One region of the Aeromicrobium wangtongii genome, then DNA from elsewhere that is predicted to be linked to it. Evidence: riboswitches for the same ligand, from Rfam matches in the RefSeq annotation. Region 1 holds a riboswitch; the other holds the start of a gene.
What was found. Region 1 has a riboswitch for cyclic di-AMP ahead of NQV15_RS04140 (C40 family peptidase). Riboswitches for the same ligand answer to the same signal wherever they lie in the genome.
Positions count from the first base shown of each region.

Region 2: linked by a shared signal. The riboswitch ahead of NQV15_RS06800 (C40 family peptidase) and the one ahead of NQV15_RS04140 (C40 family peptidase) in region 1 are both predicted to bind cyclic di-AMP.

Region 1 is NZ_CP102173.1:818,337-824,391, forward strand. It holds gene NQV15_RS04115 (alpha/beta fold hydrolase) at 1-58, opposite strand, end outside; gene glpX (class II fructose-bisphosphatase) at 60-1,067, opposite strand; gene NQV15_RS04125 (DUF4245 domain-containing protein) at 1,198-1,722, shown strand; gene NQV15_RS04130 (exodeoxyribonuclease VII small subunit) at 1,695-1,937, opposite strand; gene xseA (exodeoxyribonuclease VII large subunit) at 1,930-3,183, opposite strand; gene NQV15_RS04140 (C40 family peptidase) at 3,211-3,753, opposite strand; cyclic di-AMP (ydaO/yuaA leader) riboswitch at 3,757-3,935, opposite strand; gene NQV15_RS04145 (4-hydroxy-3-methylbut-2-enyl diphosphate reductase) at 4,101-5,096, shown strand; gene ggt (gamma-glutamyltransferase) at 5,169-6,055, opposite strand, start outside.
Region 2 is NZ_CP102173.1:1,340,133-1,346,187, reverse strand. It holds gene NQV15_RS06810 (AMP-dependent synthetase/ligase) at 1-586, shown strand, start outside; gene NQV15_RS06805 (hypothetical protein) at 553-1,770, opposite strand; gene NQV15_RS06800 (C40 family peptidase) at 1,796-2,752, opposite strand; cyclic di-AMP (ydaO/yuaA leader) riboswitch at 2,773-2,928, opposite strand; gene NQV15_RS06795 (hypothetical protein) at 3,021-3,266, opposite strand; gene NQV15_RS06790 (DEDD exonuclease domain-containing protein) at 3,394-5,100, shown strand; gene NQV15_RS06785 (Lrp/AsnC family transcriptional regulator) at 5,127-5,402, shown strand; gene trpD (anthranilate phosphoribosyltransferase) at 5,480-6,055, opposite strand, start outside.

The sequences.
Region 1 (6,055 bases):
CGTAGCACAGGTCGATTCCGGAGGGCAGGGATGCGAACAGCTCTCCGGACCGGCTCATGTCAGTGCTCGTAGTCGATCGCGGAGTACGCCTGCAGCTTGCCGAGCTGGTGCTCGCTGGTGATCTTGCGGATCGTGCCGCTGCGCGAGCGCATCACCAGCGACTCGGTGTATGCCTTGCCGGCGCCGTAGCGGACGCCGTTCATGAGCTCACCGTCGGTGATGCCGGTCGCGACGAAGAAGCAGTCGTCGGCGGTGACCAGGTCGTTGGTGTGCAGCACCCGGTCCAGGTCGTGGCCGGCGTCGAGGGCGCGCTGGCGCTCGTCGTCGTCGATGGGCCACAGCTTGCCCTGGATCGTGCCACCGATGGCCTTGATGGCGCACGCGGTGATGATGCCCTCGGGGGTGCCGCCGATGCCGACGAGCAGGTCGACGCCCGTGTCGGGACGCGCGGCCGTGATGCCACCGGCGACGTCGCCGTCGATGATGAACTTGATGCGGGCGCCGGCGGCGCGGATCTCGTCGACCAGGCCCTGGTGGCGGGGGCGGTCCAGGACGCACACCGTGACATCGCTGTTGGAGATGCCCTTGGCCTTGGCGACCAGGGCGATGTTCTCGGCGACGGGCAGGCGGATGTCGACGACATCGGCCGCCTCGGGGCCGGCGATGAGCTTCTCCATGTAGAACACGGCGGACGGGTCGTACATCGAGCCGCGCGGCGCCACGGCCATGACCGACACGGCATTGGGCAGGCTCTTGGCGGTCAGGGTGGTGCCGTCGATCGGGTCGACCGCCACGTCGCAGGCCGGGCCGGTGCCGTCGCCGACCTCCTCGCCGTTGAACAGCATGGGGGCTTCGTCCTTCTCCCCCTCGCCGATCACGACGACACCGCTCATCTGCACGGTGTTGATCAGGGAGCGCATCGCGTTGACCGCGACCCCGTCGGCGCCGTTCTTGTCACCGCGGCCGACCCAACGGCCGGCGGCCATGGCTCCTGCCTCGGTCACACGGACCAGGTCGAGGGCGAGATTGCGGTCTGGCGCCTGGGCGGCGGGCTTGAGGCTGTCCACAGGCTCATCGTAGCGGGCGCGCGCTCAGGGGCTGCCGGCCATGGAGGCAGCACGGCGTCGACGTGGGTCCGCCGCGTAAAGTGGCAGCGCCGACGTCGCTGGGACGTCGCTGCTGTGGAGGTAGACGTTCATGAGCTCGACCACTTCGTCGCGCGGGAATCCCGCGTTCGGCGACATCGTCCGATCGATGGTGGTCATTGCCGTGATCCTGCTGGGTCTGTACGGCGTCGGGCAGCTGTTCACCAACGACGACAAGGTCGAGGCCGAGACCGTCGACTACGCCTCGGTCGTCGCCCAGGCCCGACCGGCGGCGACCTTCCCGCTCGCGGCTCCCAGCGAGCTGCCGAAGGGATGGCGCGCGACGTCCGCCCGCTTCCAGACCAATGGCTGGCACCTGGGCGTGCTGACCGGCAGCGGCGACTACGTCGGGCTCGAGCAGCTGCGGGCCAGTGTCGATCGCTCGGTCGACAAGTTCGCCGACGGCAGCAAGCCCGCCGGCACGGCGGAGGTCGCCGGCCAGACGTGGACCGTGCGCAGCGGACCCAAGGGCCGCTGGACGTACGTCCGTTCCGAGGACGGGCTGACGACGCTGGTCAACACCACGGCGTCCCGCGCGGTGCTCGAGCGCTACATCGCGTCGCTGTCGACGTCCTGATCGTTCCCGGTGGCCTTGGCCAGCCGGGCCCGGGCGCCGTCGAGCCACTGCTGGCAGATCGCGGCCAGCTGCTCGCCGCGCTCCCACAGGGCCAGTGACTCCTCCAGGCTCGTCCCGCCCTGCTCCAGGCGGGACACGACGGCAATGAGCTCGTCGCGGGCCTGCTCGTAGGGGACGTCGGGGGTCCCGGAGCCGTCAGGGGTGGTCTCAGCCATGGTCGCCGTCCTCGGTGGGGGTCGTGGTGGTCGGATCGTTCTGCGTGCTCTTGACCAGCGTGGTGATCGTGCCGTCCGCGACCCGGATCGTGAGCTCGCCATCGGCCGGCACCTGCCGGACGGACGTCACGACGGTGCCGTCGCCCAGCTGCGCGACGCTGTAGCCGCGCTCGAGCGTGGCCAGCGGTGACAGCGCACGGACGCGTGCCAGGTGGTGGACGATCTCGTCGCCGGCGCGATCGAGGCGGTGCCCCAACGAGCGCCGGGCCCGGTCGCGCCAGTCGCGCACGACGTTCTGCTCGGCGTCGACGAGCACACCCGGCTGGGCCAGGACAGGACGTGAGCGGAGATCGGCCAGGCCACGCACCTCGCGCTCGATGCGGGTACGGATCGCGACCGATGCGCGCTCGCGCATCATCGCGACCCCGGCGAGCTCCTCGCGGACATCGGGGACGATGCGCTTGGCGGCATCGGTGGGGGTCGAGGCCCGCAGGTCCGCCACCAAGTCCAGCAGGGGGGTGTCGGGCTCGTGCCCGATCGCGCTGACGACCGGCGTCCGGCAGGCGTGGACGGCGCGGATCAGCGCCTCGTCCGAGAACGGCAGGAGATCCTCGACCGAGCCGCCGCCGCGGGCGATCACGATGACGTCGATCGACGGGTCGCCCGACAGCTCGGCCAGCGCCGCCATGACGTCACGGGCCGAGTCGTTGCCCTGCATGAGCGCGTGACGGACCACGAAGTGGACGTCCGGCCAGCGCAGCCGGGCGTTCTCCAGGACGTCGTGCTCGGCGGCCGAGGCGCGTCCGGTGATCAGGCCGATGCCGCGGGGCAGCAGCGGCAGGGTCCTCTTCAGGCGCGGGTCGAACAGGCCTTCGGCGGCCAGCAGCTGCTTGCGCCGCTCCAGCCGGGCGAGCAGCTCGCCCTCGCCCTGGGGTCGGATCTCCCGCAGGTCGAGGGCGAGGCTGCCCCGGGGCGCGTAGAACGTCGCCTTGGCGTGGACGACGACCCGCGAGCCCTCCGTGACCGGCGCAGGCGAGGCGTCGAGCACCGCGGAACGGCAGGTGGCCTCGATCGAGATCTTGGCCCGCAGGTCACGCAACGTCAGGAAGCAGATGCCCTGACGGCGGGTGAGCTGGGCGATCTCGGCCTCGACCCAGACCGCCCCCAGACGCCCGATGTATCCGTCCAGCAGCTGGGAGATCTGGCGCAGCGGGGCAGGAGTGTCCGCGCTGGTGTCGAGGGCCATGCGCCCACACTAGGACGTCGTGACGCCTCAGCGGGCGGTGGCCGTCGCCATCTTGGCGGTCGCGGTCGAGATCTTCGTGGCGACGTTGCCGGCGGGCCGGCGAACCACGTAGCCGCTGGACCAGATGCTGTGCTTGCCCACGGGGACGCCCGTGCGCTGCGCCTCCCACATCTTGCCGCCGCCGGCGTAGATCGCCGAGTGGTACGCCGTCTTGCCGCGCATGAAGATCATGATGTCGCCGGGCTTCTTCTTGCTCTTGGGCACGCTCTTGCCGGCGGACAGCTGGGCACCGGAGGTGCGGCCGATCTTCTTGCCGGCCTTCTTGTAGACGTACTGGACGTAGCCGGAGCAGTCGAACGAGCGCGGGCCGGCGCCGCCGTAGCGGTAGGCCTTGCCCTTGAGCTTCTTGGCGTGCTTGAGGACCGCGTGCGCGCGGCTGTCGTGCTTGTACTTGACCTTGACGGTGGCGGTGTTGGTGTTGGTGCCGGCGAGTGCGGGACCGGACAGGCCGGTCAGGACGATGGCGACGCCCAGGAAAAGGCTCGCGAGGGCGCGTGAACGCATGCGCATAAGAGGTTCCTTCGTGCACGCCTGTGAAAGATGACCTGTCGGGTTCAGGCGCGAAGGTTGCCTGTCGGTCGGGACCGATTAACCCCAAGGCTCCGCGGGGGAGCCGCCGTGCTGGGTCTTCCATGCCCGTCGCTGGTGAATCGATGAACTGCGGACGTGACGGGCCTCGGCGCGTACGCAGGGTGGCCCGGGGGGAGCCAACGTCGGCCCACGTTACAACGCTGCCCCCGCCATCGCTCGTCGGGATGGTGTGATAAGAATCGCCCGGAACCCTTGGAATGGCAGGGGACAGCCTCTCAGGAATGATCGGGACAGGGCGTCATGGCGCATCGCCTAGGATGGGAGCCATGTCTTCACAGGTCACTCTCGGCATGCCCAGCGTCGGCGGCAGCGTGCTGCTCGCGGACCCGCGCGGTTACTGCGCAGGCGTCGATCGAGCCGTCATCACCGTCGAGAAGGCGCTGGATCTGTACGGCGCGCCGGTCTACGTGCGCAAGCAGATCGTGCACAACAAGCACGTGGTCAACAACCTGGCCGCCCGCGGCGCGATCTTCGTCGAGGAGCTCGACGAGGTGCCCGAGGGAGCCACGGTCGTCTTCTCGGCGCACGGTGTCTCGCCCATGGTCCATTCCGAGGCGGCCGAGCGTCAGCTCAAGACCATCGACGCCACCTGCCCGCTGGTCACCAAGGTGCACCACGAGGCCCGTCGGTTCGCGAGCGATGGCTACCGGATCCTGCTGATCGGCCACGAGGGGCACGAGGAGGTCGAGGGCACCGCCGGCGAGGCCCCCGACCACATCACGCTGGTCCAGACCCCCGACGACGTCGATGACCTGGAGTTCCCCGAGGGAACGCGCCTGTCGTGGCTGTCGCAGACGACGCTGAGCGTCGACGAGACGATGGAGACGGTGCGCCGGCTGCGCGAGAAGTTCCCGCAGCTGGAGGATCCGCCCAGCGACGACATCTGCTACGCCACGCAGAACCGCCAGGTGGCGGTCAAGGAGATCGCCAAGGACGCCGATCTGGTGATCGTGGTCGGTTCGGCGAACTCCTCGAACTCGGTGCGCCTCGTCGAGGTCGCACTCGAGGCCGGCGCCAAGGCGTCCTACCGCATCGACGACGTCTCCGAGTTCGACGAGGCCTGGCTGGAGGGCGTCGAGCGCGTGGGCGTCAGCTCGGGCGCCTCGGTGCCGGACAACCTGGTGCAGGACGTGCTGGCCTACCTCAGCGCCCACGGGCACCCCGACGCCGATGCCGTCCGCACCGCCGACGAGAGCCTCATCTTCGCGCTGCCGCCCGAGCTGCGCCGCGACATGAAGGCCGCCGGCATCCCGTTCAGCTGATCGGCCCCCGCCGGACGAGCCGGACCGAGGATGAGGGTTTGCGGTAGCCCTGGCTGCCGCAAACCCTCATCTTCAGTCCCTGACGACCCGCGCGCTGCCTCCGCCGCGCCGCTTCGGCTCGGCCACGGCCGTGAGCCGGCCGTTCTTGCCGACCTCGATCGTGGCCGCCGCGCCGATCTCAGCGGCGGATGTGAGCTTGTCGCCCGACGGGGTGAGCTGCTGGCCGAACGGCGCCAGCAGCTTCTGGTACTTCGCGATGAACGCCGGCTCGGCCGGCGTCACGGCGGTGTTGCGCTGCGAGGCACGGGGCGCCGCCACGGCCTGCGGCAAGGACATGCCCAGGTCGATCCGGTTCATCAGGATCTGCAGCACCGTCGTGATGATCGTGGCGCCGCCGGGGGAGCCCACGACGTACTTGACCTTGCCGTCCTCGAGCACGATTGTCGGCGCCATCGACGAGCGCGGACGCTTTCCCGGGATGATCCGGTTGGGATCGGCGGGATCGTAGACGGCCGTGAAGTCGGTCAGCTCGTTGTTGAGCAGGAAGCCACGGCGCGGGACCGTCATCCCCGAGCCGCCGGTCTGCTCGATCGTCAGGGTGTACGCCGCGGCGTTGCCCCACTTGTCGACGACCGACAGGTGCGTCGTGGACACGTTCTCGGTGTCCGCCTTCTCCTGGTGGGCGACGGTGCCGCAGGTGCGGCCGTTCAGCGTGCCCGCGGGCACGGGCCGCGTCGATGCGGCCCGGGCGTCGATCGTGCACCGGCGCGAGTTCGCGAACTTCTGGCTCAGCAGCCGGTCGGTCGGCACCTTGACGTACTTGGCGTCGCCCACGTACTTGGCCCGGTCGGCGAAGGCGCGGGCCGAGGCCTCCAGGTACAGGTGCAGGCTGCGGCCGAGACGCTTGCCGCTGCCGAGCTTGTACGTCTCCAGGATGTTGAGCGCCTCGCCGACCGAGA
Region 2 (6,055 bases), 520 kb from region 1:
CATGCGGCTCGGCACGGTCGGCAAGCCGTTCGCCGGCACCGAGGTCCGCGTCGCCGAGGACGGCGAGCTCAGCTTCCGCGGGCCGCAGGTGTTCCACGGCTACTGGAAGAACCCGGAGGCCACGGCGGAGGTGCTCGACGCCGACGGCTGGTTCGCGACCGGCGATCTCGGCGAGATCGACGAGGACGGCTACATCCGCATCACGGGCCGCAAGAAGGAGATCATCGTGACCGCGGGCGGCAAGAACGTCGCTCCTGCGGTCCTGGAGGATCGGGTCCGCGCCCACGCACTGGTGAGCCAGTGCCTCGTGGTCGGTGACGGCAAGCCCTTCATCGCCGCGCTGATCACCATCGACGCCGAGACCTGGACCGGCAGCCTGGACGACCCCGAGCTCCTGGCCGAGGTGCAGAAGTCGATCGACGAGGCGAACACCCAGGTGTCCAAGGCCGAGTCGATCCGCAAGTTCAAGATCCTGCCCGAGGACTGGACCGAGGAGAACGGCTACCTGACGCCGTCGTTCAAGGTCAAGCGCAGCGCCGTCCTGCGCGACTTTCACGACGTCGTCGAGGCGCTCTTCGTCAGGTAGTCCCGCCACCGCGCCGTCAGCTCGTCGGCGGTGAGCCCGAACGTCGACTGCAGCGCGCGGTCGACCGGCTCACCGCCGACGACCTGCTGGTAGAACGCGACGAGATCGCTGTCGGGGTGGTCCCGCGCCAACAGGCGGAAGATCATCCAGGTCGACTCGTACAGCGCGCCGAGGCCGTGCCCGGTGGAGGAGAAGTCCGCATCGGCGGGCAGACCCTCGGGCACCCGCCCGGCGCGCACGTCGGCCAGGGCCTGCCCGGCGCTCACCGACAGCGGCGCGGTGTCGTCACGCAGGGCCACGAAGTCGGCGAATCCCTCCACGACCCAGTTGGCACCGGTGGTGCCGACGGCGGTCGTCAGCGCATGGGTCGCCTCATGGGTCAGGACGACCTGGGCGGCGCGACGGTCCATCGTGGCGAAGACCGTCGGGTTCAGGACCACCACCGGCTGACCCGCGGCCGGGTCCCCGTCGAGCCCGGTCGTGATGGCAGCGATCTGGGCCACTGCATCGCTCTCCTGCCCCACGATCGCGGCCATCTGCGCACGCGTACGCGGTGAGATGATCGTGAGTCGTCCGTCCACACCGGGCAGGACCCGTTCGACCGCAGCCCGTGCGGTCGTCGCCATGTCCTCGAGCGGCAGGGAGCCACCGCCGTCGACGCGCACGACGGTGCGTCCGGCGCCATCGTCCACCGCGACGTCGCCGATCAGCCAGATCGGCACCTGGCCGGCGACCTGCGCGGCTCCGACCACCGACAAGGTGCCGTCGGCCTCGGGACGGACCCGTAGCTCGACCGTCGAGCGGTACGTCGCCGCCGGGTCCAGCCCCGATCCCGGGGACGGTTGCCACGACACCTCGGCGCTCGCCGCGGCCGATCCGTCGGCCCGGTCCGCCACCTCTCCCCCGCTGACGTAGCGGAAGGTCGCTCCCGGCATCGCGACCGACTGCATCGCGCGCCACGTGCGCTTGGCGAAGGCCTGCGCTGCCGGCAGGTCACCGGCCGCTGCGACGAACGCGTCCTGCGAGGACGCCCGGGACATCTCGCGCAGCTGCGCGGTCAGCCGTGACCGGGCATCGGCCGGCAGCGACACCGCACCGGCGCCGGGGTCGGGCTCACCCACCCAGGGCCGCTGCCACAGCAGGATCGCGCCGGCCAGGACAGCCAGAACCAGGGCCGCCGCCACATTGGGCGACGGCCGTAGTCGGCGCTCAGCCAACCCGAGCCGCGCGGGTGAACCCGCTCAGGCTGGTGATCTCCACGGTCTTGCCGGGCCGCGGGGCGTGCACGACGCGGCCGTTGCCGAGGTAGAGACCGTCGTGCGACATGTCGCCGTACGCGACGATGTCGCCCGGCTGCAGCTGGTCCATCGGCACGGCGCGGCCGGCGGCGATCTGCGGCCCGACCACGCGCGGGATGGAGACCCCTGCCGCGGCCCACGACTTCATGACCAGTCCCGAGCAGTCCCAGCCGTTGGGGCCCGTGCCGCCGTAGACGTACGGATCGCCGATCTGGGACATCGCGAAGGCCAGCGCGGCCTTCGCGCGTCCACCGGCCTTGGGATCGACGTCGACATCGGTCACGTCGGTGTTGCTCTGGTTGAACTTGGCCTGCTCGGCGGCGTCGAGGCGCGCGAGCTCGGCCTTGGCCGCCTCGTACTTCTTGCGGACCTCGGCCCGCTTGGCGCCGGCCTCCTTGGTGGCCTCGGCCAGGTCCTGCTTGCGGTCCTTCAGCTGGGCGCGACGGTTGCGCAGCTCCTTGCTGGTCTCGCCGAACTGCGCCAGCGCGTCGGCGCGGGTGTTGTTGAGGGCGCGGACGGCGCCGAGCCCGGCCAGGAACTGGTCCGGGTTCTCACTGGTGAGCAGATTCGCCGTCGGCCCCAGGGGGGCATCGAGCTGCTGCTGGACGATGGCGCCGCTCAGCTCGGCCTTCTGCGCCGAGTACGTGGTCATCACCCGCTTGATGTCGGACGAGATGTCGTCGATCTCGGCCTGGGTCTGCTTGACCTGCACACCCAGCTGGTTGACCTGCTCGTTGACCGCCTCGACCTTGTTGAAGGCCGCCTCGACGTCCTTGACCGTGATCTTGGGCTCGGCCTGGGCGGCCGGGAGGGCCATCAGACCGGCAGCCAGCACGAGGCTCGCAGCGATCGCCGGGACACGTGGCATCCGCACGTAGTTCTCCTACATCCTCGACGTCTACCGGGTGAGCTGACGGGTTCGGGCCGTGGATTGCCCTACGGACTGGACGGTCCCAACTGCAGACCGACGAGCCCGATTCACCCCACTTACGTGGTTCCCCGGTTCACCCCAGACATCTTCCCCATGGCTGCGGTGACTCGACGGTGCGCTCGACACCGCCTGGACGGCGGCGTTCACCGAACGCACAAGGAGTCACTGTAGGTGCAGCGAGGGGTCAGTTCAAACAGTGGGAGCCTCAGCCGGCCTGTGTCTCGGGACCGGCGACCGGGGTCACCAGGCGCAGCGGTGGCGTCAGGCCCGCATCGGACAGCACGCCGAGCGCGGCCATCTCCTCGGCGTCGATCTGGATGCCGGCCGGCGGTGCGCCGAGCAGGAACGTCACGACGCAGTCGCCGCAGGCGCTGGGCCCGCGGACGAGACAGCGATCGCAATCGACGACCACCGAGTCGGTGGGATGGGTGTCGTGCTCGTTCATGGTCATGCACCTCCTGTGCCGGGTGGGCCCGGTCGTCCGGGCACGTCGACGACACTAGGAGCGGCGTCGGACAAAAAGCCCCGTGAGCCCGTGCCCGGCCGGACTGTCGGCGGCCCCACCTAATCTGTGCGGCGTGGAAGCAGTGCAGGGATCATTCGATGAGCTGGGCCGTCAGCTGGCCGATGTCACGTTCTGTGTCGTCGACCTGGAGACGACGGGAGGTTCGGCCGCCAAGGGCTCGAAGATCACCGAGATCGGGGCGGTCAAGGTCCGTGGCGGCGAGGTGTTGGGCGAGTTCCAGTCCCTGGTCAACCCCGATGAGCTGATCCCGGCGTTCATCACCGTGCTGACCGGCATCACCGACCAGATGGTCGTGCACGCCCCCCGGATCGCCGAGGTGCTGCCGAGCTTCCTGGAGTTCGCCCGCGGGACGGTGCTGGTCGCGCACAACGCCCCGTTTGACGTGGGCTTCCTCAAGCACGACGCCCGGATCCTCGGGATCCCGTGGCCGGGCTTCGAGACGCTCGACACCGCGGTCCTGGCCCGCCGGGTCCTGAGCCGCGAGGAGGTGCCCAACTGCAAGCTGTCGACGCTGGCCGCGGCGTTCAGCGCCACCACGACCCCCAATCACCGCGCCCTGTCCGACGCGCGCGCGACCGTCGACGTCCTGCACGCGCTGTTCGAGCGGCTCGGCCCGCTGGGCGTGACGACGCTGGAGGAGGTGTCGACGTACACCTCCAAGGTCAAGCCGGAGCAGCGCAAGAAGCGTCACCTCGCCGACCACCTGCCCGAGGCGCCCGGCGTCTACCTCTTTCGCGACGCCCGCGACTCCATCCTGTACGTCGGCACGTCCCGAAACCTGCGCGTGCGCGCCCGCTCGTACTTCACCAAGGCCGAGACCCGCACCCGCATGGGTGAGATGGTCATGCTCGCGCAACGCATCGACGCGGTCGTCTGCGCCACGGCCCTGGAGGCCCAGGTCCGCGAGCTGCGCCTCATCGGCAAGCACCGCCCGCCGTACAACCGGCGTTCGAAGTTCCCCGACCGACTCACCTGGCTCAAGCTGACCCGAGAGCCGTGGCCGCGTCTGTCGATCGTCCGCACGATCCTGGACGACGACGCCGACTACATCGGTCCGTTCCGTGGCCGCCCCGCGGCCGAGGCAGCCCTGACGGCGCTGCACGACTCGTTCCGCATCCGCCAGTGCACCCCACGTCTGGCGCTCAGGTCACGCAAGTCGCCCTGTGCCCTGGCCGAGATGGGGCACTGCCTGTCGCCGTGCGACGGATCGGCCGACGCCGGCGAGTACGCCGCCGAGGTCGAGCGGGTGCGCCGGGCCATGATCGCCGATCCGGCCGACCTGGTGACGTCGATCCGCCAGCACATGGTCGACCTGGCCCGGTCCGAGCGCTTCGAGGACGCCGCCGTGTGGCGTGACCGGCTGACCTCCTTCCTGCGGGCGGTCGTGCGGACGCAGCGCCTGCGTGAGCTGACGTCCGTCGACGAGCTGGTCGCCGCCGCGCCACGTCCCGGCGGCGGCTGGGAGGTCCACGTCATCCGCTACGGGCGCCTGGCCGCGGCGGGCGTCCTGCCGCGCGGCGTCCACCCGACGGCGTGGGTCGATGAGCTGGTGGCCTCGGCCGAGACCGTGGTCGGCGGCTTCGGCCCCATCCCCGCGGCGACCGCCGAGGAGACCGAGACGCTGCTGCGCTGGCTCGGCTCCCCCGGGCTGCGGATGGTCCGCGGCTCGTGGCACGTCCCGCTGGAGAGCGCCGCCCGGCACCTGACCCCGTTCGAGGACGCCAGCTCGACGTGGCAGGAGCTTCAACGTCCCGGATAGGCGCCACGGGTGGGTACGCTCAAGACATGATCACCGCCATCGTCTTCATCCAGGCCGAGGTCGCGCAGCTCTCCGAGATCGCCGAGCGGATCGCCGACATCGACGGCGTCAGTGAGGTCTACTCGGTCACCGGCGAGCTCGACCTGGTGGCCATGGTGCGCGTCCGCGACATCGACGACGTGTCCTCGGTCGTCGCCGACCAGCTCAACAAGGTCGACGGCGTCCTGTCGACGCAGACCCAGATCGCGTACCGCGCCTACAGCCAGCACGATCTCGAGGACGCCTTCAGCATCGGCCTGTAGCCGCCACGCGTTGCCGCTGGCCCTGACGTTTTGACTGACCCGTCCGGCGTGTCGCGGTAGAAACGTCAGGGCCAGCGTCAGCCCGCGAGCTCTCGCGTCGCCTCGGCCCACTTGGCCAGGGTCGCAGCGGCCGCTCCCGAGTCGATCGACGTGCGCGCACGCTCGACGCCGGCGGCGAGGCGGTCGCGCAGCGATCCGCCCTCGGCAGCGTGCGCCGCGATCGCGGCACCCGCGTTGAGCAGCACCGCGTCCCGTACCGGGGAGACCTCCCCGGCCACGATCCGGCGGAAGACATCGGCATTGAACGCCGGATCGGCCCCGACCAGGCTCGCCGGCGGCGCCAGCTCGAAGCCCAGCACGGTCGGGTCGAGGACGCTGTGCGTCACCGTCCCCTCCGACACCTCCCACACCTGGGTCGTCGTGGTGATCGTTATCTCATCGAGGCCGTCGTCACCGCGGAACACGAAGGCATCGTGGCCGCGACCGGCCAGCACCTGGGCCATGAGCGGTGCCATGCGGACGTCCGCACAGCCGATGGCCGAGGCGGCCGGCTGCGCAGGATTGGTCAGCGGGCCGAGGAAGTTGAACGGGGTCGCGATGCCGAGCTCGCGGCGAGGCACCGCGGTGTGGCGGAAGGAGGGGTGGAACAGCGG